Regions from separate parts of the Pseudomonas sp. 18175 genome, predicted to be linked through region 2. Evidence: predicted binding sites of a transcription regulator. Region 2 holds the regulator's gene; each other region holds the start of a gene.
The links. The regulator sigma-54, encoded in region 2, starts transcription at its own class of promoters, with help from an activator protein. The targets are predictions, from matches to a motif close to ANTGGCATNNANNTTGCTNT.
Positions count from the first base shown of each region.

Region 1: the regulator sigma-54 is predicted to act here: its motif matches at 7,446-7,465, upstream of glnK (P-II family nitrogen regulator).
Region 3: the regulator sigma-54 is predicted to act here: its motif matches at 4,270-4,289, upstream of glnA (type I glutamate--ammonia ligase).

Region 1 is NZ_JBKFTO010000001.1:236,975-246,988, reverse strand. It holds gene lptM (LPS translocon maturation chaperone LptM) at 128-295, shown strand; gene lysA (diaminopimelate decarboxylase) at 305-1,552, shown strand; gene dapF (diaminopimelate epimerase) at 1,556-2,386, shown strand; gene ACLD1Y_RS01060 (DUF484 family protein) at 2,400-3,116, shown strand; gene xerC (tyrosine recombinase XerC) at 3,119-4,018, shown strand; gene ACLD1Y_RS01050 (HAD family hydrolase) at 4,015-4,710, shown strand; gene sutA (transcriptional regulator SutA) at 4,812-5,138, opposite strand; partial or broken gene ACLD1Y_RS01040 (secondary thiamine-phosphate synthase enzyme YjbQ) at 5,242-5,316, opposite strand; gene ACLD1Y_RS01035 (ammonium transporter) at 5,528-6,865, opposite strand; gene glnK (P-II family nitrogen regulator) at 6,900-7,238, opposite strand; gene ACLD1Y_RS01025 (accessory factor UbiK family protein) at 7,660-7,923, shown strand; gene ACLD1Y_RS01020 (YifB family Mg chelatase-like AAA ATPase) at 8,126-9,622, shown strand; gene ACLD1Y_RS01015 (methyl-accepting chemotaxis protein) at 9,636-10,014, opposite strand, start outside.
Region 2 is NZ_JBKFTO010000012.1:11,718-21,731, reverse strand. It holds gene ACLD1Y_RS17400 (class II fumarate hydratase) at 1-948, shown strand, start outside; gene ACLD1Y_RS17395 (hypothetical protein) at 976-1,404, shown strand; gene ACLD1Y_RS17390 (superoxide dismutase) at 1,406-2,017, shown strand; gene ACLD1Y_RS17385 (ZIP family metal transporter) at 2,050-2,943, shown strand; gene ACLD1Y_RS17380 (HPr family phosphocarrier protein) at 2,981-3,253, opposite strand; gene rapZ (RNase adapter RapZ) at 3,270-4,127, opposite strand; gene ptsN (PTS IIA-like nitrogen regulatory protein PtsN) at 4,130-4,594, opposite strand; gene hpf (ribosome hibernation-promoting factor, HPF/YfiA family) at 4,607-4,912, opposite strand; gene ACLD1Y_RS17360 (RNA polymerase factor sigma-54) at 4,988-6,481, opposite strand; gene lptB (LPS export ABC transporter ATP-binding protein) at 6,667-7,392, opposite strand; gene lptA (lipopolysaccharide transport periplasmic protein LptA) at 7,392-7,925, opposite strand; gene lptC (LPS export ABC transporter periplasmic protein LptC) at 7,912-8,484, opposite strand; gene ACLD1Y_RS17340 (KdsC family phosphatase) at 8,493-9,017, opposite strand; gene ACLD1Y_RS17335 (KpsF/GutQ family sugar-phosphate isomerase) at 9,018-9,992, opposite strand.
Region 3 is NZ_JBKFTO010000029.1:38,843-48,856, reverse strand. It holds gene ACLD1Y_RS27880 (YkgJ family cysteine cluster protein) at 1-437, shown strand, start outside; gene typA (translational GTPase TypA) at 641-2,461, opposite strand; gene thiI (tRNA uracil 4-sulfurtransferase ThiI) at 2,601-4,055, opposite strand; gene glnA (type I glutamate--ammonia ligase) at 4,390-5,796, shown strand; gene ACLD1Y_RS27860 (cupin domain-containing protein) at 5,965-6,390, shown strand; gene glnL (nitrogen regulation protein NR(II)) at 6,695-7,780, shown strand; gene ntrC (nitrogen regulation protein NR(I)) at 7,777-9,213, shown strand; gene ACLD1Y_RS27845 (hypothetical protein) at 9,838-10,014, opposite strand, start outside.

The DNA of each region.
Region 1 (10,014 bases), on a different contig from region 2:
CAGCCAGCGTAGCCCGCTTCCATGCCTTCTCGGCAAAGCCCCGCTGGACGGGTATTTCGGCGCATAGGCAAGCTGGCAGGTGGTCGGTATACTCGGGCGCAATTAATGCATATTCAAGGATTTCGCCATGAAGCGCCTGATCTCTTCCCTTGCTGCGCTCGTCGCGGTCGCCTGCCTCGTGAGTGCCTGTGGTCAAAAAGGCCCGCTGTACCTGCCCGATGACAGCAAAGACCCAAATGAACAGGCGCAATCGTCGCAAAAACCTGCCAAAGCGCATAAGCACGACACCTACTAAGGGAACCCCATGGACGCTTTTAACTACCGGGACGGCGAGCTGTTCGCGGAAGGCGTGGCGTTGTCCGCGATTGCCCAGCGCTTTGGTACCCCGACCTATGTGTACTCCCGTGCGCACATCGAAGCCCAATACCGCAGCTTTGCCGACGCGCTGGAAGGCACGCCGAGCCTGGTGTGCTACGCGGTCAAGGCCAACTCCAACCTGGGTGTACTGAATGTCCTGGCGCGCTTGGGCGCTGGTTTCGACATCGTGTCCCGTGGCGAGCTGGAACGTGTACTGGCCGCCGGCGGCCAGGCTGACAAAATCGTGTTCTCTGGCGTCGGCAAAAGCCGCGAAGACATGCGCCGCGCCCTGGAAGTCGGCGTGCATTGCTTCAACGTCGAATCCACCGACGAGCTGGAACGCCTGCAAGTGGTTGCCGCCGAGATGGGTGTTCGCGCGCCGATCTCCCTGCGCGTCAACCCGGATGTCGATGCCGGCACCCACCCGTACATTTCCACCGGTCTCAAAGAAAACAAGTTCGGCATCGCCATTTCCGACGCCGAAGACGTGTACATCCGCGCCGCCCAACTGCCGAACCTGGAAGTACTGGGCGTCGATTGCCATATCGGCTCGCAACTGACCACCCTGCCGCCGTTCCTCGATGCCCTCGACCGCCTGCTGGCGCTGATCGACCGCCTCGGCGAATGCGGCATCTACCTGCACCACATCGATCTCGGTGGTGGCGTGGGCGTGCGTTATCGCGATGAAGAGCCGCCGCAGATCGCTGACTACATCAAAGCCGTGCGCGAACGTATCGAAGGCCGTGGCCTGGCGCTGATGTTCGAGCCGGGGCGTTATATCGTCGCCAACGCCGGCGTGCTGCTGACCCAGGTCGAGTACCTCAAGCACACCGAGCACAAGGATTTCGCCATCGTCGACGCGGCGATGAACGACCTGATCCGCCCGGCCCTGTACCAGGCCTGGATGAACGTCACCGCCGTAACGCCTCGTGATAGCGAAGCGCGCGCCTATGACATCGTCGGTCCGATCTGCGAGACCGGCGACTTCCTGGCCAAGGATCGCCAGTTGGCCCTGGAAGAAGGCGACCTGCTGGCCGTGCATTCGGCCGGTGCCTACGGGTTTGTCATGAGCTCCAACTACAACACCCGCGGCCGTACCGCCGAGGTGCTGGTGGACGGTGATCAAGCGTTTGAAGTGCGTCGCCGCGAGACGGTAGCCGAGTTGTATGCTGGCGAAAGCCTGCTGCCGGAGTAAGCCATGCTGCTGCGTTTTACCAAGATGCACGGGCTGGGCAATGATTTCATGGTCCTCGACCTGGTCAGCCAGCACGCGCACATCCTGCCCAAGCACGCCAAACAATGGGGCGACCGGCACACCGGTATTGGTTTCGACCAGTTGCTGATTGTTGAAGCGCCGAGCAACCCGGAAGTGGATTTCCGTTATCGGATCTTCAACTCCGACGGCTCCGAAGTGGAACAGTGCGGCAACGGTGCACGCTGCTTTGCGCGCTTTGTGCTGGACAAGCGCCTGACCGCCAAGCGGCAGATTCGTGTCGAGACCAAGAGCGGCGTGATCGAGCTGGACATCCGCAATGACGGCCAGATCAGCGTCAACATGGGCGCGCCTCGCCTGGTGCCGGCGGACATTCCGTTTCAGGCCACCGAGCAGGCGACCAGCTACGCAGTTGACGTTGATGGCCAGGTCGTCGACCTCGCAGCCGTGTCCATGGGCAACCCCCATGCGGTGCTTCGGGTAACCGATATCAACAACGCGCCCGTACATGAACTGGGGCCGAAGATCGAACACCACCCGCGCTTTCCGGCACGGGTCAACGTGGGTTTCCTGCAGGTGATCGACCGTTCTCGCGCGCAATTGCGCGTATGGGAACGCGGCGCCGGCGAGACCCAGGCTTGCGGCACCGGTGCTTGCGCCGCTGCCGTGGCCGCGATCAGCCAGGGGTGGATGGATTCGCCGCTGTTGATCGACCTGCCTGGTGGACGCCTGTCCATCGAATGGGCAGGCCCTGGCCACCCGGTGCTGATGACCGGGCCGGCCTCGCGTGTATACGAAGGACAGGTCCGTCTATGAGTGAGCCCAGCTAATGACCGATAAGCCTCAAGTACCCGCACAAGCATCCCCAAGCGACAGTCTGGAGGCCGCTGCCGTCGCGGCGTACCTTGAGGCTAATCCGGACTTCTTCGTCGAACACGAAGAACTGCTGCCGGCCCTGCGCATCCCCCACCAGCGCGGCGATACCGTGTCGCTGGTGGAGCGACAGATGAAAATCCTGCGCGAGCGCAATATCGAAATGCGCCACAAGCTCTCGCACTTGATGGACGTGGCTCGTGACAACGACCGCCTGTTCGACAAGACCCGGCGCCTGATCCTGGCCCTGATGGATGCCAACAGCCTGGAAGAAACGGTGATCGCCGTGGAAGACAGCCTGCGCCAGGATTTCCAGGTGCCGTTTGTGAGCCTGATCCTGTTCAGCGACAACCCGATGCCGGTAGGACGCTGGGTCAGCGGCAGCGAAGCGCAGACAGCCATTGGCGGCCTGCTATCCGAAGGCAAGACCATCAGCGGCACCCTGCGCGAGCATGAACTGGACTTCCTGTTTGGCGCAGAACAACGCAAGCAGATCGGCTCCACCGCCGTGGTCGCCCTCAGCCACCAAGGCCTGCATGGCGTGCTGGCCATCGCCAGTCGCGACCCTGCGCATTATAAAAGTTCGGTCGGTACGCTGTTCCTGACCTACATCGCCGAAGTACTGGGCCGCGTGCTGCCACGCTTCACCACCGCCCTGCGCGCGGTGCGCTAGCCATGGAACGGCAACTGGACGCTTATTGCGCTCACCTGCGCAACGAGCGCCAAGTGTCGCCCCATACGCTGGAAGCCTACCGGCGGGACCTGAACAAGGTCCTGGCGTATTGCGCAAAACAACAGATCAACAGCTGGAAGGCCCTGGATATCCAAAGCCTGCGCAGCCTGGTCGCACGCCTGCACCAGGCGGGCCAGTCCTCACGCAGCCTGTCACGCCTGCTGTCAGCGGTGCGCGGCCTCTATCACTACCTGAACCGTGAAGGCCTGTGCGACCACGACCCGGCCAATGGCCTGTCCCCGCCCAAGGGCGAGCGGCGCCTGCCCAAGACCCTGGACACCGACCGCGCCCTGCAACTGCTGGATGGCGCGGTCGAGGACGATTTCCTAGCCCATCGCGACCAGGCGATTCTTGAGCTGTTCTATTCCTCGGGCCTGCGCCTGTCTGAGCTGACCGGCTTGAATCTGGACCAGTTGGACCTGGCGGACGGCCTGGTGCAAGTGCTCGGCAAAGGCAGCAAGACCCGCGTACTGCCGGTGGGCCGCAAAGCCCGCGAAGCCTTGCAGCTGTGGTTGCCACTGCGTCTTTTGACCAACCCGGTGGACGATGCGGTGTTTGTCAGCCAGCAAGGCCGGCGCCTCGGGCCACGGGCGATACAGGTACGGGTCAAGGCAGCCGGCGAGCGCGAACTGGGGCAAAACCTGCACCCGCATATGCTGCGGCACTCCTTTGCCAGCCATATGCTGGAGTCCTCCCAGGACTTGCGCGCCGTGCAAGAGCTGCTCGGCCACTCGGATATCAAGACCACCCAGATCTACACCCATCTGGACTTCCAACACCTGGCAACGGTGTACGACAGCGCCCATCCACGGGCCAAACGCATCAAGGGCGGCGACTCATGAGTATCAAGCTGATCACCTTCGACCTGGACGACACCCTCTGGGACAACGTACCCGTCATCATCAGCGCCGAAGCGTCGATGCGTGAATGGCTGACGGTTAACGCCGCCAAAGTCGGCGACTTGCCGTTGGAGCATTTCGCCAGCCTGCGCCAAAAAGTGCTGGAGCATCATCCCGAACTCAAGCATCGCATCAGCCTCTTGCGCCACCGGGTGCTGATCCACGCCTTTGAAGAGGCCGGTTATCCACAGCCCGAAGCCACGGAGATGGCGGATGTGTGCTTTGAAGCCTTCATTCATGCGCGGCACCAGCTCACTCCATTTCCCGAAGCCGAGCCGATGCTTCAAGCGCTGCGCCAGCACTTTTTGCTGGGCGTAATCACCAACGGCAATGCCGATGTGCAGCGCGTTGGCTTGGCGCACTACTTCCACTTTGCCTTGCGTGCCGAGGATATTGGCATCGCCAAACCGGATTCACGACTGTTCCAGGAGGCGTTGCAGCGCGGTGGGGTGGGTGCGAGTGCGGCGGTGCATGTGGGTGATCATCCAGGCGATGACATTGCCGGTGCGCAGCAGGCGGGGTTGCGGGCGGTGTGGTTTAACCCGATGGGCAAGGTGTGGGAAGGGGATAAGCGGCCGGATGCGCAGGTTCGTAGCCTGACTGAACTCCCTGCACTGCTCAAAAGCTGGAATTAACACCGCGCCCACATGGAACCGTGCAACACCTTAAGTTTTATTCCAGGCATGAAAAAACCCGCAGCGACGGCGGGCTTTTTCTTACAAGCAGATGGCTGACCTCAGATAGGTCGGCTGCCGTACTTGTTATCCGGCTTCTTCGGTGGATCTGCCACCACGTTGGCCTCGACTTCCTGCACTTTGCCGCCTTTAGCGAGGAATTCTTCCATCGCTCGGGCCAGGGCATCACGCTCTTTGTTCTTGGCTTCAACGCTTGGCAGTTCGTCTACCGACACCGCAGCCTTGGCTTTGCCTTTGGCCGTCGGCGCAGGTGCATCATCGCCACCATCGTCGTCAGCAACGTCTTCCGCCGCCGCTTCAAGACCTTCTTCGGTGTCGTCTTCGTCACCTACTTCGAGTTCGTCGTTTTCCAGATCATCGTCGCTCATGTTCTACCTCATGACTTGCGAAAAGCAGATTAGTTATAGCCCAGCTTCGCCAACTGTCGAAGGCTGCTGGAAAAAAATCAACATCCACTGGATAACCAGTGGCTTATGCCCCATCACCGTGCAAGGTGGAGAGGACTTTGCGAGCACCGCCATGATCACGGTGCTCGCCTGGATAAATACAGTTCTACGCCCATCGGCGCGCATTCTAGCGCGCTCAGGGAAAAAACAAAGTGTCGAATACGCCTACATGCCTGTAAGACATTCGCAGGGTGAAAAGTACCCCGCGCATCCCAGCACAATCTCCTGGGAAAAACCGTTACAGCTTTCTGGGACTGACAAACACCAGACAAAAAAATGCCCGGCAAGCCGGGCAATTTTTTTATGCGTACTTACAAGTTGTAGCCGCGTTCGTTGTGTTGCGCCAGGTCGAGGCCGACAGCCTCTTCCTCTTCGGTTACCCGCAGGCCCATGACCATGTCGAGTACCTTGAGGATGATGTAGGTCACCACCGCCGTGTAGATCACGGTGAAGCCAACGCCTTTGCACTGGATCCAGACCTGTGCAGCCACGTCAGTCACGGTGCCGAAGCCCCCCAGAGCAGGTGCCGCGAACACACCGGTGAGGATCGCACCGACGATACCGCCGATACCGTGCACGCCGAATGCGTCCAGGGAGTCGTCGTAGCCCAGCTTGCGCTTGAGGCTGGTGGCGCAGAAGAAGCAGATCACACCGGCGACCAGGCCGATGACCAGGGCGCCCATCGGGCCCACGGTGCCAGCGGCTGGGGTGATTGCCACAAGGCCAGCCACCACACCGGAGGCAATGCCCAGGGCGCTTGGCTTACCGTGGGTGATCCACTCGGCGAACATCCAGCCCAGCGCCGCAGCAGCGGTAGCGATCTGGGTGACCAGCATCGCCATGCCGGCAGTGCCGTTGGCCGCAGCAGCGGAACCGGCGTTGAAGCCGAACCAGCCGATCCACAGCATGGCCGCACCGATCAGGGTGTAACCAAGGTTGTGCGGTGCCATTGGGGTGGTCGGGAAGCCTTTACGCTTGCCGAGCACGATGCACGCTACCAGGCCAGCCACACCGGCGTTGATGTGCACCACGGTGCCGCCGGCGAAGTCCAGCACGCCCCAGTCCCACATCAGGCCACCGTTGCCGCTCCAGACCATGTGCGCGATCGGCGCGTAAACCAGGGTGAACCAGATAGCCATGAAGATCAGCATCGCGGAGAACTTCATACGCTCAGCGAAAGCACCGACGATCAGCGCCGGGGTGATGATCGCGAAGGTCATCTGGAAGGTGATGAACACCGCCTCAGGGAACAACGCCGCAGGCCCAGTGATGCTGGCCGGGGTTACGCCCGCCAGGAACGCCTTGCCCATGCCGCCGAAGAAGGAATTGAAGTTGACCACACCCTGTTCCATACCGGTGGTATCGAACGCGATGCTGTAGCCGTAGACCACCCACAGGATGCTGATCAGGCCAGTGATGGCAAAGCACTGCATCATCACCGACAGAATATTTTTGGAGCGGACCATACCGCCGTAGAACAGCGCCAGACCTGGGATGGTCATGAACAGCACCAAAGCGGTGGCGGTCAGCATCCAGGCGGTGTCGCCGGAGTTGAGGACTGGAGCAGCCACTTCGTCTGCCGCCATGGCCAGGCTTGGCATTACGATGGACAACAGGGCTCCGAGCCCTGCGAATTTACGCAGAGTCATATTGTTTTCTCCTGGGGCGTTGGGGTTTGGCGGCTTAGATTGCGTCGGTATCGGTTTCGCCGGTACGGATGCGAATCGCCTGTTCCAGATTGACCACAAAGATCTTGCCGTCACCGATCTTGCCGGTGTTGGCGGCCTTGGTTATCGCCTCGATAACCCGATCAAGATCCTTGTCGTCAATGGCGACATCAATCTTCACCTTCGGCAGGAAATCGACTACGTATTCCGCGCCGCGATACAGCTCGGTGTGACCCTTCTGCCGACCGAAGCCTTTGACCTCAGTAACGGTAATGCCCTGCACGCCGATCTCGGACAACGACTCGCGTACATCGTCCAACTTGAACGGCTTGATGATGGCAGTGACTAGCTTCATGAAAACTCTCTCCCGAATTGGTGGACTTGCCCCAGGAAAACAAACCCGTCTCAAGTCTAAGCGCAGTGCCTGGCTTTGTAACGCGTCGTCGCAAAGGCAGTGCCGTTGCGACGCCAGCGAACCACTGGTGACGAAACCTGTACCCCTGATCCGTCGGCGCACTGCATTCGTCACAGCGACTGCATCAGTGCATGGGTCATGATCGTCTAAGCAGAAACCTTGCCAGCTCCGTAAAAATCACTGAAATCAGTCCTTTGCCCACTTTTGCCCAGCTACGGGGCTTTTTCGCGATGGCAATGCGCACAAAAACAGTGCGCACCCGCCTGGGCCATTGCGCGAAAAGCGTGCGCCCAAGGCCGTGAAAAAGACTATAGACGCTGCGTGATACACTGCCGGCCAACAGTTTTCCGGAATATTTCCCATGCTCGCGCCCAAAGACCTCCTCGACGCCCTGAGCGGCCACGCCTCTCGCCTGTTCAGCGGCGACACCCCGCTGCCCCGCAATGAAATCGAAAGCCAGTTCAAGGCATTGTTGCAAAGCGGCTTCAGCAAGCTCGACCTGGTGAGCCGGGAAGAGTTTGATAGCCAGATGGTGGTGTTGGCGCGCACGCGTGCGCGGTTGGAGAGCCTGGAAGCGAAAGTGGCCGAGCTGGAAGCACGACTCACGCCCCCCTCTGCTGAATAAACGCAGTCCATTGTGGGAGCGGGCTTGCTCGCGAATGCGGTGGGTCAGTCAATACATCCGGTGACTGACCCACCGCATTCGCGAGCAAGCCCGCTCCCACATCAGCTCTGCGTCGCGCTCTGGATACGTTCTGTAAAACCTCCACGCCGCGCTTTTCCCCGCCTCGCCTACCCTTGAAAAACCCCCTTTTCAAGGAACCTCCATGTCCCTCGCCATCGTCCACAGCCGCGCCCAGGTCGGCGTCGAAGCCCCTGCCGTCACCGTCGAAGTGCACATGGCCAATGGTCTACCGTCCCTGACCCTGGTGGGTTTGCCGGAGACCGCCGTCAAGGAAAGCAAGGACCGCGTACGCAGCGCCATCCTCAACTCCGCGCTGCAATACCCCGCCCGCCGCATCACCCTTAACCTGGCGCCCGCCGACCTGCCCAAGGACGGCGGGCGCTTTGACTTGGCGATTGCGCTGGGGATTTTGGCGGCCAGTGTGCAGGTGCCAGCGCTGATGCTCGATGACGTGGAATGCCTGGGCGAACTGGCGTTATCCGGGGAGGTGCGTGCGATCAAAGGCGTGTTGCCGGCGGCCTTGGCGGCGCGCAAGGCCGGGCGCACGGTGATAGTGCCCAGGGCCAATGCCGAAGAAGCGTGCCTGGCGTCGGGTTTGAAAGTGATTGCGGTAGATCACTTGCTGCAGGTGGTGGCGCACCTGAATGGGCACCAACCCATCGAACCCTACAAATCCGATGGCCTGCTGTATTTGAACAAGCCTTACCCGGACTTGAGCGAAGTCCAAGGCCAACTCGCCGCCAAGCGCGCTTTGTTGATTGCGGCCGCTGGCGCCCACAATTTGCTTTTCAGCGGGCCTCCCGGCACCGGCAAGACCTTGCTCGCCAGCCGCCTTCCCGGCCTTTTGCCGCCGCTGAGCGAGCAGGAGGCGTTGGAAGTGGCGGCCATTCAATCAGTGGTCAGCCTGGCGCCGCTGAGCCATTGGCCCCATCGGCCATTTCGCCAGCCGCACCATTCAGCGTCAGGGCCTGCTTTGGTGGGCGGCGGGTCCAAGCCGCAGCCAGGGGAAATCACCCTGGCCCATCACGGCGTGCTGTTTCTGGACGAGTTACCGGAGTTTGATCGCAAGGTGCTGGAGGTTTTACGTGAGCCCTTGGAGTCGGGACATATCGTGATCTCCCGTGCTCGCGACCGAGTAAGTTTCCCGGCGCGCTTTCAACTGGTGGCGGCGATGAACCCCTGCCCTTGTGGCTACATGGGCGAGCCCAGCGGGCGTTGTCGCTGCACCCCAGAACAAATCCAGCGCTATCGCAACAAACTGTCCGGACCACTGTTGGACCGGATCGACCTGCACCTGACGGTCGCGCGGGAAAGCACTGCGCTGAATCCAACACCACAGGTCGGCGATGATACGGCGAGCGCGTCAAGGCAAGTGGCTGAAGCCCGTGAACGTCAGCAGCAGCGCCAGGGCTGTGCCAATGCGTTCCTAGACTTGCCGGGGTTACGCGAGCATTGCAGGCTGCCGAAAGTCGATGAAAGCTGGCTAGAGACCGCCTGCGAACGGCTGACGCTATCGCTACGGGCGGCGCACCGCTTGCTCAAGGTGGCGCGCACCCTGGCAGATCTGGAGCAAACGGAAGCAATTGCTCGCCACCATCTGCAAGAGGCCCTGCAGTACCGGCCAGCGGCGATTACTTAAGCCCCACATTATGTCAGCGGAAGCGATCTACCTCATGACGCAAGCCTGCCGCCAAGGTCTCAAGCTCCTTGGCCGTGATCGCCAGATTCGACACCACCTCACGTTGCTCACTGTTCGCCAACGCAATGCTCTGCAAATTACTGCTCAGCAACGTTGCCGTACTGCTCTGCTCCTGAGTCGCCGTGGTAATCGCGGCGAACTGCTGCCCCGCCGAACGGCTTTGCTCATCGATACGCGCCAAGGCAGAAGCCACGTCGGCATTGCGCGACAGGCCTTCCTGCATCAGCACATTGCCGCGCTCCATGGTGGTGATGGCGTTGCCGGTTTCCTGCTGGATGCTCTGGATCATCCCAGAGATCTCGTCGGTGGCCTCTCGGGTGCGCGATGCCAGG
Region 2 (10,014 bases):
GTCAGCGCTGCGCTGGTGTTGCACGAACAAACGCTGCCGGCCCTGCTGCACCTGGTGTCGGTGATCGAGCGCAAAGCCGTAGAAGTCCACCCGTTCATCAAGACCGGCCGCACGCACCTGATGGACGCCATGCCGGTACGCATGAGCCAGGTCCTCAACGGTTGGGCCGAGCAACTCAAGGCCAACATCAGTCACCTGCAGGACCTGCTGCCGAGCTTGCAGTCCCTGGCCCAGGGCGGGACTGCGGTCGGTACCGGGATCAATGCGCATCCTGAATTCGCTGCACGTTTCAGCCAACAACTGAGCAGCCTGACGGACGTGAAATTCACGCCGGGCAAGAACCTGTTTGCGCTGATCGGCTCCCAAGACACCGCCGTCGCGGTTTCCGGCCAGTTGAAAGCCGTTGCCGTGTCGCTGATGAAAATCGCCAACGACCTGCGCTGGATGAACTCCGGTCCCTTGGCTGGCCTGGGTGAAATCGAGTTGGAAGGCCTGCAGCCGGGCTCCTCGATCATGCCTGGCAAGGTCAACCCGGTGATCCCGGAAGCGACTGCCATGGTGGCGGCGCAAGTCATTGGCAATGACACAGTGATCACCGTTGCCGGCCAATCGGGCAACTTCGAGCTGAACGTGATGCTGCCGATCATCGCCCAGAACCTGCTCAGCAGCCTGGAGTTGCTGGCCAACTCCAGTCGCTTGCTGGCAGACAAGGCCATCGCCAGCTTCAAGGTCAACGAAGCCAAGCTCAAGGAAGCGCTGTCGCGCAACCCGATCCTGGTCACTGCGCTCAACCCGATCATTGGCTACCAAAACGCCGCTGAAATCGCCAAGAAGGCCTATCAGCAAGGGCGACCGGTAATTGACGTTGCACTTGAACACACGGACTTGCCGCGCAGCCAACTGGAAGTCCTGCTGGACCCGGAAAAGCTCACGGCTGGCGGCGTGTAATCACCGAACCTGCTTTGGAGGCTCACCATGGAGCACTGGAAACGCACGATCGAACGGGCCAATCGCTGCTTTATGGCGGGCGAGTTGGTAGACGCTCGCGAGGCCTATTTGCAAGCCCTGGCCCTGGCTCAAGTGTTGTTCGAACGCTGGGCGGATGCCGACGAAGCGGTGGCGGCTTGCGTGATTTCCCATCACAACCTGGCGGACCTGCACCTGCGCCTGAACCAGCCTGAAGAAAGCGCGGAATACCTCTGCGCCATCCACCAGCGCCTGTTGCAGACCATGCAGGACCCGCGCCTTAGCCCGCAATTGCGCGAGGCGGCGCTGCGCCAGAGCAGCAAGACCTACGTCGAACTATTGAACTTCATCAGCGATCACGGCGAGTACCCACGTACCCATCGCCTGCTGGGCGATGCCGCGCCGCAACCGACCACTCCTCATTACGGAGCACATTGATATGTCCTACACCTTGCCTGCCTTGCCTTACGCCTACGATGCCCTGGAACCGCACATCGATGCGCAAACCATGGAAATCCACTACACCAAGCACCACCAGACCTACATCAACAACCTCAATGCTGCGGTCGAGGGCACCGAGTTTGCCGGCTGGCCGGTGGAAAAGTTGGTATCCAGCGTCCAACAACTGCCGGAAAAACTGCGCGCCGCCGTTATCAACCAAGGTGGCGGGCATGCCAACCATTCGTTGTTCTGGGCGGTGATGTCGCCTAAAGGCGGCGGCAAGCCCGAGGGTGCGTTGGGTAAAGCCATCGACGAGCAACTGGGTGGTTTCGACAGTTTCAAGGAAGCTTTCACCAAGGCTGCGTTGACCCGTTTCGGCAGCGGTTGGGCTTGGCTGAGCGTGACCCCGCAAAAAAACCTGGTGGTCGAAAGCAGCGGTAACCAGGACAGCCCGCTGATGGGCGGCAACACGCCGATTCTTGGCCTGGATGTCTGGGAACACGCCTACTACCTGCTGTACCAGAATCGTCGGCCGGAATACATCAATGCCTTCTACAGTGTCGTCAACTGGCCGGAAGTCGCCGCGCGCTACCAGGCCGCGTTGGCCTGATATTCACCCTATAACAAGATCTAAGGCCGACTATGGGCACTGAAACACTGGCGATCAGCAGCGGACGAATGTTTCGCTATGCGTTTGGCTCGCTGTTGCTAATGGCAGGTACTGCATTGCTGGTGGCCCACGGGCTGGACTGGCTGAACCTTGAGCCGCGTATCCTGCGCGCCCTACAAGGTGGGGCGATTTGCGCGCTCGGCACGGCGCTGGGCGCAGTACCGGTGCTGGTGATTCGGCGGATGCCGGTGGCGCTGAGCGATACCTTGCTGGGTTTCGGTGCAGGGGTGATGCTGGCGGCGACGGCGTTTTCGCTGATCGTGCCGGGCATTGCCGCAGCCGAGAGCCTGGGGCTGTCGCCTTGGGGCGCCAGCGGCCTGATCAGCTTTGGCATCATGTCGGGTGCGTTCGGGTTGTATCTGGTGGATCGCAAGGTCTCTGGTGCCAGCCCGGAAATGCTGGTGGGTACGCCGGACAATCCGGTGATTCCGCCGCGCATCTGGCTGTTCGTGTTCGCCATCATTGCCCACAACATTCCGGAAGGTATGGCGGTGGGTGTTTCGGCGGGCGGCGGCATGCCCGACGCAGATAGCCTGGCCATGGGCATTGCCTTGCAGGACGTGCCCGAAGGTCTTGTAATCGCGTTGGTATTGGCCGGGGCGGGTATGTCCCGGGTCAAAGCCTTCTTGATCGGTGCCGCCTCAGGCCTGGTAGAGCCAGTATTTGCGGTACTTTGCGCTTGGCTGGTAAGCCTGGCCGAGGTGTTGTTACCCCTGGGGTTGGCTTTGGCGGCGGGGGCGATGCTGCTGGTGGTGACTCACGAAGTGATCCCCGAATCACGGCGCAATGGCCACGAGAAACTCGCCAGCCTGGGCCTGTGCATTGGGTTTTGTTTGATGATGGTGATGGATACCGCGCTGGGGTGAAGTCATTGCGACTTTACACCCGTCTCAAGGGGTGAGTTTACTCACCCTCATCAAAGAAGTTATTGATCAGCGCTACAAGCGCGTCCATCGCCTCCTGCTCTTGCTCGCCTTCGGTCTTCAAATGAATCCTGGTGCCCTTGCCAGCTGCCAGCATCATCATGGCCATGATGCTCTTGCCATCGACCATGGACTCCGGTGTGCGCCCGGCCCGGATCTGGCAAGGAAACTTCCCGGCAACGCCAACGAATTTGGCCGAGGCGCGGGCATGCAGGCCCAGCTTGTTGATGATTTCAATTTCCAGAGCGGGCATCGCGGGGGTGTTCCTTTCAGCTAAGGTCGCGGTGGCGGACCTGGACGTTCTTGAGGGTTTGTTGCAGCACCTGGCCCAGGCGTTCGGTCAGGTAGACAGAGCGGTGATGGCCGCCGGTGCAGCCAATAGCGATGGTGACATAAGCTCGGTTGCTTGCGGCAAAGCGCGGTAGCCATTTGAGCAGGTAGGTAGAAATGTCCTGGAACATCTCCTCCACATCCGGCTGCGCCGCCAGGTACTCCGCCACAGGCTGATCCAGCCCGGACTGGTCACGCAGCTCCGGCTTCCAGTAGGGGTTGGGCAGGCAACGCACATCAAACACCAGGTCGGCGTCCACCGGCATGCCACGTTTGAAGCCAAAGGACTCCACCAGGAACGCCGTGCCAGGCTCCGGCTGGTTCAGCAGGCGCAGCTTGATAGCGTCGCGAAGCTGGTACAGGTTGAGGCTGGTGGTGTTGATCTTGAGGTCGGCGAGGTCAATGATCGGCCCCAGCAGCTTGCTTTCATCTTCGATGGCTTCGGCCAGGGAGCGATGGGGGCTGCTGAGGGGATGACGTCGACGGGTCTCGGAGAAGCGCTTGAGCAAGGTCTCTTCGTCGGCGTCCAGGTACAGCACATCACAGTGAATATGCTTGGCACGCACTTCCTCGAGCAATTGCGGGAAGCGCTCAAGGTGGCTGGGCAGGTTACGGGCATCAATCGAAACGGCCACCAGGGGCTGGGCCAGTTCGGTGTGGATCAGCGCGCGTTCCGCCAATTCCGGCAACAGGCCGGCGGGCAGGTTGTCGATGCAATAGAAACCATTGTCCTCAAGAACATTGAGGGCGGTGCTTTTACCCGAGCCGGAGCGGCCGCTGACGATGATCAAACGCATGATTACTGCCCGTTCTGTTCATCCAGGACAACCTGGTACAACGCCTCATTGCTACTGGCGCTGCGCAGTTTGTCGCGTACTTCCTTGCGGTCGAGCATGCTGGCGATCTGCCGGAGCAGTTCCAGGTGCGCATCGGTGGCGGCCTGCGGGACCAGCAGTACAAACAGCAGGTCTACAGGGGCACCGTCGATGGCATCGAAATCGATGGGGGCTTCCAGGTGTAGCAACGCACTGACGGGCGTCTCGCAACCTTTGAGGCGGCAGTGAGGGATGGCGATACCGTTGCCAAAACCGGTTGAGCCGAGTTTTTCGCGGGCAATCAGCGCGTCGAACACATCTTGCATCTCCAGATCCGGCACTTCGCGCGCGATCAGGTTGGCAATTTGTTCGAGGGCTTTCTTTTTACTGCCGCCCGGCACGTTCACAAGAGAACGGCCGGGGGTCAGGATGGTTTCAAGTCGAATCATGGGTGGGGAGTGTTAGCGGCCTGTGCCCTGGAGAAGGCTCTGCTGCTTTTCCTTATGCTTTTTAAGTTGGCGGTCAAGCTTGTCAGTCAAGGCATCGATGGATGCATACATGTCTTCATGCTCGGCATTGGCGACTACTTCGCCACCGGGAATCTGTAGGGTCGCTTCGATTTTTTGCTGAAGCTTGTCGACCTTCATGATCACTTGCACATTGGTGATCTTGTCAAAATGACCCTCAAGCCGTTTTAGCTTCTGCTCGACGTATTCGCGCAGGGGAGGGGTGACTTCTACATGGTGTCCACTGATGTTGACTTGCATACAGCTTCTCCTTCGTTGCCAGTGCATAAAGCGGCAGGCAAAAGCGCCTGCCACTGGAACGCTGTGGCCCGCCCGTCACATCAAACGCTTGCGCTCGCTGGAAGGCGCGATCCCAAGGGATTCGCGGTACTTGGCGACGGTTCGACGGGCGACCTGAATGCCTTGTGCCTCCAGTAAACCAGCGATCTTGCTGTCACTCAACGGCTTTTTCTGATTTTCCGCGGCAACCAGTTTTTTGATGATCGCGCGAATCGCCGTGGACGAGCATTCGCCGCCTTCGGAGGTGCTGACATGGCTTGAGAAAAAGTATTTCAGCTCATATATGCCCCGTGGGGTGTGCATGAACTTTTGCGTGGTTACGCGGGAAATCGTCGATTCGTGCATACCGACCGCCTCGGCGATGTCATGCAAAACCAGCGGTTTCATGGCTTCGTCGCCGTATTCCAGGAAGCCGCGCTGATGCTCGACGATCTGGGTGGCTACTTTCATCAGGGTTTCGTTGCGGCTTTGCAGGCTCTTGATAAACCAGCGGGCTTCCTGCAACTGGTTGCGCATGAAGGTGTTGTCGGCGCTGGTGTCCGCGCGGCGTACAAACCCTGCGTATTGAGGGTTGACCCGCAGGCGCGGTACCGATTCCTGGTTCAGCTCCACCAGCCAACGCTCGTTGTCCTTGCGCACGATCACGTCAGGCACCACGTATTCGGCTTCGCTGGACTCGATCTGGGAGCCTGGGCGCGGGTTGAGGCTCTGCACCAGCTCGATGACCTGGCGCAGGTCGTCTTCCTTGAGCTTCATGCGGCGCATCAGTTGGCTGTAGTCGCGGCTGCCCAGCAGGTCGATGTAGTCGGTGACCAGGCGCTGGGCCTCGGCGAGCCAAGGTGTCTTGGCGGGCAGTTGGCGCAATTGCAGCAGCAGGCACTCGCTGAGGCTGCGGGCTCCGATGCCGGCGGGCTCGAACTGCTGGATGCGGTGCAGGACGGCTTCGATTTCGTCCAGTTCGATGTCCAGTTCCGGGTCGAAGGCTTCGAGGATTTCTTCGAGCGTCTCGTCCAGGTAGCCCTGGTTGTTGATGCAGTCGATCAAGGTCACGGCGATCAAGCGATCGGTGTCCGACATCGGTGCCAGGTTCAGTTGCCACAGCAGATGGCTTTGCAGGCTCTCGCCGGCAGAGGTGCGGGTGGTGAAGTCCCACTCGTCATCGTCATTGCTGGGCAGGCTGCTGGCGCTGGTCTGGTAGACGTCTTCCCAGGCGGTATCGACGGGAAGTTCGTTGGGAATACGTTCGTTCCATTCGCCTTCCTCAAGGTTGTCCACCGTCGGGGCGGTTTCCTGATAGGAGGGTTCCTGCACGTCGGAATTGGGTTTTTGCTCGATGTTGTCGGCAAGCGGGTCCGCATTATCGAAGTCGTCGCCTTCTTCCTGGCGTTCGAGCATCGGATTGGACTCCAGGGCCTCCTGGATTTCCTGTTGCAGGTCCAGGGTCGACAATTGGAGCAGGCGGATGGCCTGTTGCAGCTGCGGTGTCATCGTCAGCTGCTGGCCCATTCTCAGGACTAGCGATGGTTTCATGGCAGGGGCTTAACACCTTATTCGCCGGCGCAATGCGCCATCCACGACAGGGCGCGTGAGCGCCAAACATAAGCAAATTATATGCCTGATGTCGGGGGCTTTGCCTAGAGCGCGGTAACAATAAAAATCCGGAGGTTTCTATTGATTCCCGCGCACCTTGGCAAACAACCGTGACACCACGGTGTTTACAGGCGGAACTCGTGACCCAGGTACACTTCCTTGACCAGTTCATTGGCCAAGATAGTGGCGGAATCGCCTTCGGCGATCAGTTGGCCATCGTTGACGATATAGGCGGTTTCGCAGATATCGAGGGTCTCACGCACGTTGTGGTCGGTGATCAGTACACCGATACCCTTGGCCTTGAGGTGATGGATGATCTGCTTGATGTCGCCGACCGAGATCGGGTCGACGCCGGCAAACGGTTCGTCCAGCAGGATGAACTTGGGCGCAGTGGCCAGGGCGCGGGCGATCTCCACGCGGCGGCGTTCGCCACCAGACAGGCTCATGCCGAGGTTGTCGCGAATGTGGTTGATATGGAATTCCTGCAGCAGGCTTTCCAGCTCCTTGCGACGGCCATCACGGTCGAGTTCCTTGCGGGTCTCGAGGATCGCCATGATGTTGTCGGCAACCGACAATTTGCGGAAGATCGACGCTTCTTGCGGAAGATAGCCAATACCGGCGCGAGCACGACCGTGCATCGGCTGATGGCTCACGTCCAGGTCGTCGATCAATACACGACCCTGGTCGGCCTGGACCAGGCCGACGATCATATAGAAGCAAGTGGTCTTGCCGGCGCCATTGGGGCCGAGCAAGCCGACGATCTGGCCGCTGTCGATCGACAGGCTGACGTCGCGCACGACCTGACGGCTTTTATAGGCCTTGGCCAGATGCTGGGCTTTCAGGGTTGCCATTACTCGGCCTTCTTCTTCGGCTGGATAACCATGTCAATGCGTGGGCGCGGTGCGGTGACCTTGCTGCCATTGGCACGACCGGCGTTAGCGATCTGTTTCACGGTGTCGTAGGTGATCTTCTCGCCTTCCGTGGAGTTGCCGTCGGGGCTGAGTACTTTAGCCTGGTCGATCAGCACGATACGGTTCTGCTGGGCATGGTACTGGATGGTCTTGCCGTAGCCCTTCATCGGGCCGGTATCGTTAGGCGACTGTTTCTGTTCGAAGTAAGCCAGGTTGCCCACCGAGGTCACCACGTCGATATCGCCGGACTGCGTACGGGTCAGGGTGACCGTGTTACCGGTGATCTTCATCGAACCTTGGGTGATGATCACGCCGCCGGTATAAGTCGCGACGCCTTGCTTGTCATCCAACTGCGCATCGTCAGCTGAGATGTGGATTGGCTGCTGGCTATCGTTCGGCAGAGCCCAGGCGCTCACGCTTCCCAGTACTGCGCCCAGGCCGAGCAAAATAGGGAGAGTTTTAACGAGCCTCATACTGTCCTCTTACGTTCGATAGCAGGTGTATCCTGCTTTCTTTCAAATACGCTTTCATTCCCTTGCCAGTCGATACACCGCCAGCGCCGTCGATTCTAACGTCTTGCTCGGTCTGCGCATATTGCTTCTGCGGGAATACGGTCATGCGGGTGGTGGTAATCACGGTGTTGCGGTTTTTATCGTCAGTGCGCGCAACGCGTACGGAGTCGATCAGCTCCACTTCGGTGCCGTCCGGGTTGACCTCGCCACGCTTGCTGGTGACGTGCCACGGGAACTCGGTGCCGCGATAGATGTTCATGTCCGGGTTGGTCAGTAGGGTGACTTCGGTGGCCTTTAAATGCTCGACCTTGTCCGACGTCATCTCGTACTGCAACTTGCCATCGGGCAGAAACTGCACGCTTTTGGCGTTGGTGGCGTAATAGTCGATAGTGCCCTCATCAACCTGCGCAGCAGGCTGGTCGAGAAAGCGCTCCGGGCTGATATTCCAGTAGCCCACCGCCAGGAATAGCGCGGCGATGACCCCGAATAGCAGGAAGTTGCGAATCTTTTTGCTCAGCATAAAACGCTCTATAGGTAGGCGGCGTGGGCCGCTTCAAGGCTGCCTTGGGCGCGCAGGATCAACTCGCAGAACTCGCGGGCGGCACCTTCGCCGCCACGGGCGGTGGTAGTGCCATGGGCGTGCTCGCGAACAAATGCCGCCGCATTGGCAACGGCCATGCCCAAGCCCACTCGACGGATGACCGGCAAGTCGGGCAGGTCATCGCCCAAATAGGCGACCTGCTCATAGCTTAGGTTGAGTTGGCCAAGAAGCTCGTCCAGAACCACCAGTTTATCCTCGCGGCCTTGATACAGGTGAGGAATACCCAGATTTTGTGCGCGGCGTTCCACAACGGGGGTTTTTCTGCCGCTGATGATTGCCGTTTGCACGCCCGCCGCCATCAGCATCTTGATGCCCTGGCCGTCGAGGGTGTTGAACGTCTTGAATTCACTGCCATCTTCGAGGAAGTACAGGCGGCCATCGGTCAGCACGCCGTCAACGTCGAAAATCGCCAGCTTGATGTTTTTGCCGCGTTGCAAAAGGTCGCTGGTCATTTACATCACTCCTGCACGTAGCAAGTCGTGCATGTTCAGGGCGCCAATCGGGTGGTCATTGGCATCGACCACCACCAGCGCGCCAATTTTGTGGTCTTCCATGATCTTCAATGCTTCGGCTGCCAGCATTTCAGGGCGCGCAGTCTTGCCATGGGGCGTCATCACCGCGTCGATGGTCGCGGTGTGGATATCAATGGTGCGGTCCAGGGTGCGACGCAGGTCGCCGTCGGTGAATACCCCAGCCAGAGTGCCGTCGGCTTCCAGGATCACGGTCATGCCCAAGCCCTTGCGGGTCATTTCCATCAGCGCGTCCTTTAGCAGCGTGCCGCGCGGGACGTGGGGCAATTCCTCGCCCGAATGCATGACGTTTTCCACTTTAAGCAGCAAGCGACGACCCAGGGCGCCACCCGGGTGGGAAAACGCGAAATCTTCCGCGGTAAACCCACGGGCTTCCAGCAGCGCGACGGCCAGGGCATCGCCCATGACCAGGGCCGCGGTGGTGGAGGAAGTCGGCGCCAGGTTCAGCGGGCAGGCTTCGTGGGTCACGTGAACATTGAGGTTCACCTCGGCAGCCTTGGCCAGGGTCGATTCCGGGTTGCCGGTCACGCTGATCATCTTGATGCCCAGGCGCTTGATCAGCGGCAGCAGGGTCACGATCTCGTTGGTGGTGCCGGAGTTGGACAGCGCCAGGATGATGTCATCCTTGGTGATCATGCCCATGTCACCGTGGCTGGCTTCGGCCGGGTGCACGAAAAATGCGGTGGTCCCGGTGCTGGCCAGGGTGGCGGCGATCTTGTTGCCGACGTGGCCTGACTTGCCCATGCCCACCACGACAACGCGGCCCTTGCTGGCCAGAATCATCTCGCAGGCGCGTACGAAATCTGCGTCGATATGCGCCAACAAGCCTTCTACGGCTTCAAGCTCAAGGCGGATGGTGCGTTGTGCGGATTGGATAAGGTCGCTGGATTGGCTCATGTCTGAAATCGTATAGCCTGAC
Region 3 (10,014 bases), on a different contig from region 2:
AGATGAAGCCTCAATTGATCGCCGCCGCGGAACTCGACCGTCTAGAGACCTGGCAGAAATACTCTGCCCACATGTGCGGTGGCTGTGTGTCCAGCTGCTGCACGCTGCCGGTCGAAGTGAAGGTCAAGGACCTGATCCGCATTGGCCTGGTCGATGAATTCGAGCTGGGCGACCCGGCGAAGAACATCGCCAAGCGGTTGCAGAAAGAAGGCATCGTTGAGCGTTTCAATTCCAAGTCCGAGATCTTTACCCTTCAGCGCATGAGCAACAACGATTGCCTGTTCCTGGATCGTAAGACGCGCTTCTGCACTATTTATGACAAGCGTCCGGATACTTGCCGTAACCACCCGAAGATCGGGCCGCGGCCGGGGTATTGCGCGTATAAGCCCAAAGAAGTGGTGCGCGAGACCAAGTTCAAGACACTCGATAAGTTCTGATCCACGTTTTTTATTGCCTGGACTACCGCTTTCGCGAGCAAGCCCGCTCCCACAGTTGAACGCATTCCACAGTTGGAACTCGGTCGAATGTGGGAGCGGGCTTGCTCGCGAAGGGGCCGGCACTGTCACCACATATTTTGCAGGCACAAAAAAACGCCCCCGGCCTTTCGACCGGGGGCGTTTTTCATTCAGCCTGAGTTAACTCAGTTCTTGGCTTTCTTGGCAGCGCGGGTACGCTCGCCTTCGTCCAGGATCTTTTTACGCAGGCGGATCGACTTAGGCGTCACTTCGCACAGCTCGTCGTCCTGGATGAATTCCAGGGCTTGTTCCAGCGTGAACTTCACGGGTGGAACCAGAGCGATGGTTTCGTCTTTGCCCGAAGCACGCATGTTGTCGAGCTTCTTGCCTTTGGTTGGGTTGACGCCCATGTCGTTGTCACGGCTGTTCAGACCAACGATCTGACCGTTGTAGATCTCTTGGCCGTGTTCAACGAACAGCTTGCCACGCGCCTGGAGGGTTTCCAGGGAGTAGGTCAGTGCCTTGCCGGTTTCTACCGATACCAGAACACCGTTCTGACGGCCGGACATGTCGCCGGACTTCATGGTGTCGTAGCGATCGAAGATCGAGGTCAGGATGCCAGCACCGTTGGTCAGGGTCAGGAACTGGTTACGGAAACCAATCAGGCCACGAGCAGGGATGTTGTATTCCAGACGCACACGGCCTTTGCCATCCGGCACCATGTTGGTCAGGTCGCCTTTACGCAGACCCATTTCTTCCATCACCTTGCCCTGGGATTCTTCCGGGGTGTCGATGGTGACGTTTTCGAACGGTTCCTGCTTCACGCCGTCAACCTGACGGATGATCACTTCTGGACGACCAACGCCCATTTCGAAGCCTTCGCGACGCATGGTTTCGATCAGTACCGAGAGGTGCAGCTCACCACGGCCGGAAACCTTGAACTTGTCAGCCGAGTCGCCTTCTTCAACGCGCAGAGCAACGTTGTACAGCAGCTCTTTGTCCAGACGTTCCTTGATGTTACGGGAAGTCACGAACTTGCCTTCTTTACCGCAGAAAGGCGAGTCGTTTACCTGGAAGGTCATGGAAACGGTTGGCTCGTCAACGGTCAGAGGCTTCATCGCCTCGACGGTGTCCGGGTGGCACAGGGTGTCGGAGATGAACAGCGAGTCCATACCGCTGATGCACACGATGTCGCCAGCAGCCGCTTCTTCAACGTCGATGCGGTGCAGACCGTGGTGACCCATCAGCTTCAGGATACGACCGTTACGCTTCTTGCCGTCGGCGCCGATAGCGACAACCGGGGTGTTCGGCTTGACGCGACCACGAGCGATACGGCCAACGCCGATAACACCCAGGAAGCTGTTGTAGTCCAGTGCGGAGATTTGCATCTGGAACGCGCCGTCACGGTCAACAGCCGGTGCTGGTACGTTGTCGACGATCGACTGGTACAGCGGGGTCATGTCTTCAGCCATGTCGGTGTGGTCAAGACCAGCAATACCGTTCAGGGCCGAGGCGTAGACGACTTTGAAGTCCAGCTGTTCTTCGGTGGCACCCAGGTTGTCGAACAGGTCGAAGATCTGGTCCAGAACCCAGTCCGGACGCGCGCCTGGACGGTCAACCTTGTTGATGCACACGATCGGACGCAGGCCGGCTTCGAAAGCCTTCTTGGTCACGAAACGGGTTTGCGGCATAGGGCCGTCTTGGGCATCAACCAGCAGCAGAACGGAGTCAACCATCGACATTACGCGTTCTACTTCGCCGCCGAAGTCGGCGTGGCCCGGGGTGTCCACGATGTTGATGTGGTAGCCGTTCCAGTTGATAGCGGTGTTTTTTGCCAGGATGGTAATACCGCGCTCTTTTTCCTGGTCGTTGGAGTCCATCACGCGCTCGTCGTTGAGCTCGTTGCGCTCCAGGGTGCCGGATTGACGCAGGAGTTTGTCTACCAGGGTGGTTTTACCGTGGTCAACGTGAGCAATGATGGCGATGTTACGTAGATTTTCGATCACTTGTGTATCTCGATCAGAGGATTCGGTGTGCTGACAGGTCGTGGCAGCGATTAACAGTAGAGTCAGGCCTTGCCGTTACAGCTTGACGGCAGAGTCGGGGGGCCGGTGACGCAGGCCACAGGCAAACAGCCCCGGGCTCTTAGCTCGGTCGATAAACGCGCACATTGGCATGCCCCTCACTGAGCAAATGGTGGGCATGCAGGCGACTCATCACGCCTTTGTCGCAATACAGCAGGTACTGACGGCTGTTATCCAGTTCCTTGAAACGCGCGTTCAGTGCGTAGAACGGCAGCGTTTGCACGTCGATGCCAGCGATTTCCAGCGGCTCATCTTCAGCGGCATCCGGGTGACGGATGTCGATGACGATCTGGCCAGCCAGGGCTTCGCTGACTTCTTCGATCTTCACATCCTGGCCCAATTCGTCGATCACGCGATCGATTGGCACCAGTTTGGCGTTCTCGAGCGCACGCTCCAGAATCGCCATGTCGAACTGTTGTTCTTCATACTCCACGCGGTTGCGCTTGGCGTGGGTCTTGGGGTTCACCGAGATGACCCCGCAATATTCAGGCATGTGCTTGGCAAAATCCGCCGTGCCGATTTCTTCGGCCAGGTCGATGATGTCTTGCTTGTGGCTGGCGATCAGCGGGCGCAGTACCAACTTCTCGGTGACGCAATCGATCAGCGACAGGTTCGGCAGCGTTTGACTGGACACCTGGGAGATTGCTTCACCGGTCACCAGGGCGTCGATCTGCAACTGATCGGCGATCCGGGACGCAGCGCGCAACATCATACGCTTCAATACTACGCCCATATGACTGTTATCGACTTTGCCGAGAATTTCTCCCAGCACTTCTTCGAACGGCACGCTTACAAATAGCACGCGCTGGGAGCTGCCGTACTTCTTCCAGATAAAGTGCGCAACTTCCATCACGCCCAATTCGTGTGCACGCCCGCCCAGGTTAAAGAAGCAGAAATGGCTCATCAGGCCGCGACGCATGATCTGGTAGGCCGCCACCGTGGAATCGAAACCGCCAGACATCAGGACCAGGGTCTGTTCCAGGGCGCCCAGCGGGTAGCCGCCGATGCTGTTGTGCTGGCTGTGGATCACAAACAACCGTTGGTCGCGAATTTCCATGCGCACTTCAATTTGCGGCGCTTTCAGGGAAATTCCAGCGGCGCCGCACTCGCGACGCAGCTTGCTGCCGACGTATTTCTCTACATCCATGGAGCTGAACGTGTGCTTGCCGGCACGCTTGCAGCGCACCGAAAAGATCTTGCCTTCGAGTTCGCTGCCGTAGTGCTGTTTGCACTTTTCGGTGATGTCGTCGAAGTCGCCCAGCGGGTACTCGTCTACCTGCAGGAAATGCGCGATACCCGGCATGCAGCTCAGGCGCTCGGTCATGTCCTTCAAGGCTTTGGCGTCGGTAATGCGGGTTTCCAGCTCGAGGTTGTCCCACACGCCGTTCACCACCACAGCCGGGTCCAGGTCTCGGAGCACGGCACGGATGTTCTTGGCCAATTGACGGATGAAACGCGTCCGTACCGGTCGGCTCTTGATGGTGATCTCGGGGAAGACTTTAACGATTAATTTCATGGAAACAGCGCGCGCCGGGCCTGCTGAAAAAGGGGGGCGCGGATTATAGCGGAAATCGCTCAAGGTTTAACCAGTTAATATGCATCTGACCGCCATCGCACTAAACCGGTGCATTTGCGCACGACATCGCCACATTGCGGTGCGCTATTTTCGGGCTTTTGTCGCATTGCACCTTTATAGGGGCGTTTTTGGACCAAAAAACCCATGTTGGCGCACTGGCATGCAATTTGCTCTCTTGTGAGGCAGGTTGCCATGGCGGAGTATCCGCGCCGGCATCACCCACATTCTAAGGGCTAACTCCACTACCCCAGCCCGAAGCCACCCGGAGGACACTATGTCGAAGTCGGTTCAACTCATCAAAGATCATGACGTTAAATGGATTGATCTGCGCTTCACGGACACCAAAGGCACTCAGCACCACGTGACCATGCCGGCTCGCGACGCGCTGGATGATGCTTTCTTCGAAGAAGGCAAAATGTTCGACGGCTCCTCCATCGCTGGCTGGAAAGGCATTGAAGCCTCCGACATGATCCTGATGCCGGACGACAGCACTGCCGTACTGGACCCGTTCACCGAAGAGCCAACCCTGATCCTGGTTTGCGACGTGATCGAGCCTTCGACCATGCAAGGCTACGACCGCGACCCACGTGCGATCGCCAAGCGTGCCGAGGAATACCTCAAGTCCACCGGTATCGGTGACACCGTATTCGTAGGTCCAGAGCCTGAGTTCTTCATCTTTGACCAAGTGAAGTTCAAGTCCGATATCTCCGGTTCCATGTTCAAGATCTACTCCGAACAAGGTTCGTGGATGTCCGACCAGGACGTGGAAGGCGGCAACCATGGCCACCGTCCAGGCATCAAAGGTGGTTACTTCCCAGTTCCGCCGTTCGACCACGACCACGAAATCCGTACCTCCATGTGCAACGCCATGGAAGACATGGGCCTGGTCATCGAAGTGCACCACCACGAAGTGGCCACTGCCGGTCAGAACGAAATCGGTGTGAAATTCAACACCTTGGTTGCCAAGGCTGACGAAGTTCAAACCCTGAAGTACTGCGTACACAACACTGCCGTTGCCTACGGCCGTACCGCTACCTTCATGCCTAAGCCTCTGTACGGCGATAACGGTTCGGGTATGCACGTTCACCTGTCCATCGCTAAAGATGGCAAGAACACCTTCGCTGGCGAAGGTTATGCCGGCCTGTCCGACACTGCCCTGTACTTCATCGGCGGTATCATCAAGCACGGTAAGGCCCTGAACGGCTTCACCAACCCGTCGACCAACTCCTACAAGCGTCTGGTCCCAGGTTTCGAAGCTCCGGTAATGCTGGCCTACTCGGCTCGCAACCGTTCCGCCTCGATCCGTATTCCTTACGTGTCCAGCCCGCGCGCTCGCCGTATCGAAGCTCGCTTCCCGGATCCAGCAGCCAACCCGTACCTGGCCTTCGCTGCCTTGGTAATGGCTGGCCTGGACGGTATCCAGAACAAGATCCACCCAGGCGATGCCGCCGACAAAAACTTGTACGACCTGCCGCCTGAAGAGGCCAAAGAGATCCCACAAGTCTGCGGCAGCCTGAAAGAAGCCCTGGAAGAACTGGACAAGGGCCGTGCGTTCCTGACCAAAGGCGGCGTGTTCAGCGACGACTTCATCGACGCTTACATCGGCCTGAAAAGCGAAGAAGAAATCAAGGTTCGTACCTTCGTACACCCACTGGAATACGAGCTGTACTACAGCTGCTGATCCGGTAGCGCTGTTTAACGTGGCGTGATGAAAAAGACCTCCTTCGGGAGGTCTTTTTTTTGCCCAGCTTTTAAGCGTGCTTCCTACTTCTTTTTAGGCACCGCCCGACATCCCCACCCACTTCGGTACACATAGCCTTGCAGGCCACTCACCTAAGTGGACGGAACCATGAACACCCTCAAATACTTGATTGCAACAGCGGCCTGCCTGTCTGCACTCGGTTGCAGCAGCCAAATGAAAAACACTCCACAAATCGAACGGGAAATCCTGCTCCAAAGCCGCGAATCATGGGACGGTACGCCTTACAACGCGTACCCCGCAGGCGCACCGGAGCTCACGCTGCTCAAGCTCAAGATTCCAGCGAACACGCAGCTGCCTTGGCATAGCCATCCGATGCCGAATGCCGCGTACATCGTCTCGGGAGAGCTGACTGTTGAAACCCGCGAAGGCGGACTCAAGCGCACGCTGAAACAGGGACAAACCCTTGCCGAGATGGTAGGTACGGTGCACCGAGGCACGACGGGCGACGCTCCGGTTGAGCTGCTGGTGTTCTATGCAGGCGAGCCGGGCATGGCGCTGTCCCACCCGCACTGACCTACCCCCACCCACAAGAGGTTGATCGCTCACAAGCCAGCGCCAAAAAAGATCAACCTCAACACTTCCTGAACAAAGCTCGAAGAAACGCACTATATTGGTGCGACGGCCTGCACCCTTCCCACCTAGCCAACCCATTTTGGTTCGAAACTTCCCGAGCAAGCTGGCAGAACGCCACAGTTTTGCGCCTTAAACCCCCATTTCAGGGCTTTCGCGCTTCTTTTCGGAGCCTTGGTTTGGTTTTTGCATTTTCCTTGTATCAGCGTGTGCCCGAAGCCCGCGCCTTGCTCCAAAAGAGGTCCTGATGACCATCAGCGATGCACTGCACCGTTTGTTACTCGACAACCTGACCACCGCGACCATCCTGCTCAATGACGATTTGCGTCTTGAGTACATGAACCCGGCGGCGGAGATGCTCCTGGCCATCAGCGGCCAGCGCAGCCATGGGCAGTTCATCAGCGAATTGTTCACCGAGTCGGCCGAAGCCCTGAGCTCGTTGCGCCAGGCAGTGGAGCAAGCACATCCATTCACCAAGCGCGAAGCGATGCTCACCGCCCTCACCGGCCAGACGCTGACCGTCGATTACGCTGTGACCCCGATCCTGAGCAACGGCGCCACCCTGCTGCTGCTTGAAGTGCACCCCCGCGACCGCCTGCTGCGCATCACCAAAGAAGAAGCGCAGTTGTCCAAGCAGGAGACCAGCAAGATGTTGGTGCGCGGCCTGGCCCACGAGATCAAGAACCCCCTGGGCGGTATCCGTGGCGCGGCGCAACTGCTGGCCCGCGAGCTACCCGACGAGAACCTCAAGGACTACACCAACGTCATCATCGAAGAGGCCGATCGCCTGCGTAACCTGGTGGACCGTATGCTCGGCTCCAACAAGCTGCCATCGCTGGCGATGACCAACGTGCATGAGGTGCTGGAGCGCGTCTGCCAGCTGGTCGAGGCCGAAAGCCAAGGCTGCATCACCTTGGTGCGCGACTATGACCCAAGCATTCCCGACGTATTAATCGACCGCGAGCAGATGATCCAGGCGGTGCTCAATATTGTGCGCAACGCCATGCAGGCCATCAGCAGCCAAAACGAGCTGCGCCTAGGCCGCATCAGCCTGCGCACCCGTGCCCTGCGCCAGTTCACCATCGGCCACGTGCGCCATCGCCTGGTGACCAAGGTCGAGATCATCGACAACGGCCCCGGCATTCCTGCGGAACTCCAGGAAACCATTTTCTTTCCCATGGTCAGCGGCCGCCCGGACGGTACCGGGCTGGGCCTGGCCATTACCCAGAACATCATCAGCCAGCACCAGGGACTGATCGAATGTGAGAGCCATCCTGGCCACACCACGTTCTCGATCTTTCTGCCTCTGGAACAAGGAGCCCCATCGACATGAGCCGTAGTGAAACTGTCTGGATCGTCGATGACGACCGTTCTATCCGCTGGGTCCTCGAGAAAGCCTTGCAACAGGAAGGCATGACCACCCAGAGCTTCGACAGCGCCGACGGCGTGATGAGCCGCCTGGCTCGCCAGCAGCCGGACGTGATCATCTCCGACATCCGCATGCCCGGCGCCAGTGGCCTGGACCTGTTGGCACGCATCCGCGAGCAGCACCCGCGCCTGCCGGTGATCATCATGACTGCGCACTCGGACCTGGACAGCGCTGTCGCGTCCTACCAAGGTGGTGCGTTTGAATACCTGCCCAAGCCGTTCGATGTGGACGAGGCGGTAGCGCTGGTCAAACGTGCCAACCAGCACGCCCAGGAACAACAAAGCCAGGAAGCCCCACCGGCCCTGACCCGCACCCCGGAAATCATCGGCGAAGCGCCAGCGATGCAGGAAGTGTTTCGCGCCATCGGGCGCTTGAGCCACTCCAACATCACCGTGCTGATCAACGGCGAGTCGGGCACGGGTAAAGAGTTGGTAGCGCATGCGCTGCACCGTCACAGCCCACGGGCGGCCTCGCCGTTTATCGCGCTGAACATGGCGGCGATTCCGAAAGACCTGATGGAATCCGAACTGTTCGGCCATGAGAAAGGCGCATTCACCGGCGCCGCCAACCTGCGGCGCGGGCGTTTTGAACAGGCCGACGGCGGCACCTTGTTCCTCGATGAAATCGGCGATATGCCGGCCGACACCCAGACTCGCCTGTTGCGGGTGCTGGCAGACGGCGAGTTCTATCGCGTGGGCGGCCACACGCCGGTCAAGGTCGACGTGCGCATCATCGCGGCGACCCACCAGAACCTGGAAACTCTGGTGCACGCGGGCAAGTTCCGCGAAGACTTGTTCCACCGCCTCAACGTGATCCGCATCCACATCCCGCGTATGTCGGACCGTCGTGAAGACATCCCGACGCTGGCCCGACACTTCCTCAGCCGCGCCGCCCAAGAGCTGGCCGTCGAGCCCAAGCTGCTGAAAAGCGAGACCGAGGAATACCTGAAAAACCTGCCGTGGCCCGGCAACGTGCGCCAGTTGGAAAACACCTGCCGCTGGATCACCGTAATGGCGTCCGGTCGGGAAGTGCACATCAGCGACTTGCCGCCCGAGCTGTTGAGCCTGCCGCAAGACTCGGCACCGGTGACCAACTGGGAGCAGGCACTGCGCCAATGGGCCGACCAGGCCCTGGCACGCGGCCAGTCCAACCTGCTGGACAGCGCCGTGCCGGCGTTTGAGCGGATCATGATCGAGACTGCCCTGAAGCACACCGCCGGTCGCCGTCGCGATGCGGCAGTGCTGCTGGGTTGGGGGCGTAACACCTTGACTCGCAAGATCAAGGAACTGGGCATGAAGGTCGATGGTGGGGATGACGACGAGGGCGACGACGCCTGACACCGCTCTAACATCCACCGAAGATCCAATGTGGGAGCGGGCTTGCTCGCGAATGCGGTGTATCAGGCACAGATTTTTTGTCTGACCCACCGCTTTCGCGAGCAAGCCCGCTCCCACATTTGGATCTCCATTAGCTTCGGGATTGTGCACCGCTTCAATGCACCATGAACCGGCATCGAGCACAGGCCTAAACTTCGAAACAATCGCCCAATAAAAAAATCTTCATACAAACAAAACACCAAAGCCCCGTATTCCGGGGCTTTGCGCTTTATAAAGAATTTTTTCGGCACAACTTGGCCACTCTGGCACGCGCCCTGCAATAACCCTTGTACTACCCAGTTTCGGGGACCTTGGTACAGGCAGGCCGAGAATCCCCTCTTTACACCCGGGGTGCTTGATGCGAACCGCGTCGCGCTCCACACCGCTTTGGGGAACCTCGGTACAGGCAGGCCGGGGATTCCCTCTTTAACACCGAAGCCTTCAAAGGCTTCACCCCGTTTTGGGAGCCCTGGTACAGGCAGGCCGGGAACTCCCTTCTTTACACCCGGGGCTTATGTGGCGTTACGCCCAAAGCCCCAGCCCGTTTTGGGGACCTTGGTACAGGCAGGCCGGGGATTCCCTCTTTTATTGCTCTTGGAGATGGATCTCCAGCCGCCAGCGATCATCGACCTCTTCGCCTTTCCACTCCCCGCGCAACGGCCGAGCCGCCACCAGGTTCAGCAGCAAGCCCGCATCGGTCTTGCGCACGCGCCAATTCACATCCTTGTCATTGACCTTCAGTTTCCCGCTGGCAGCATTGCC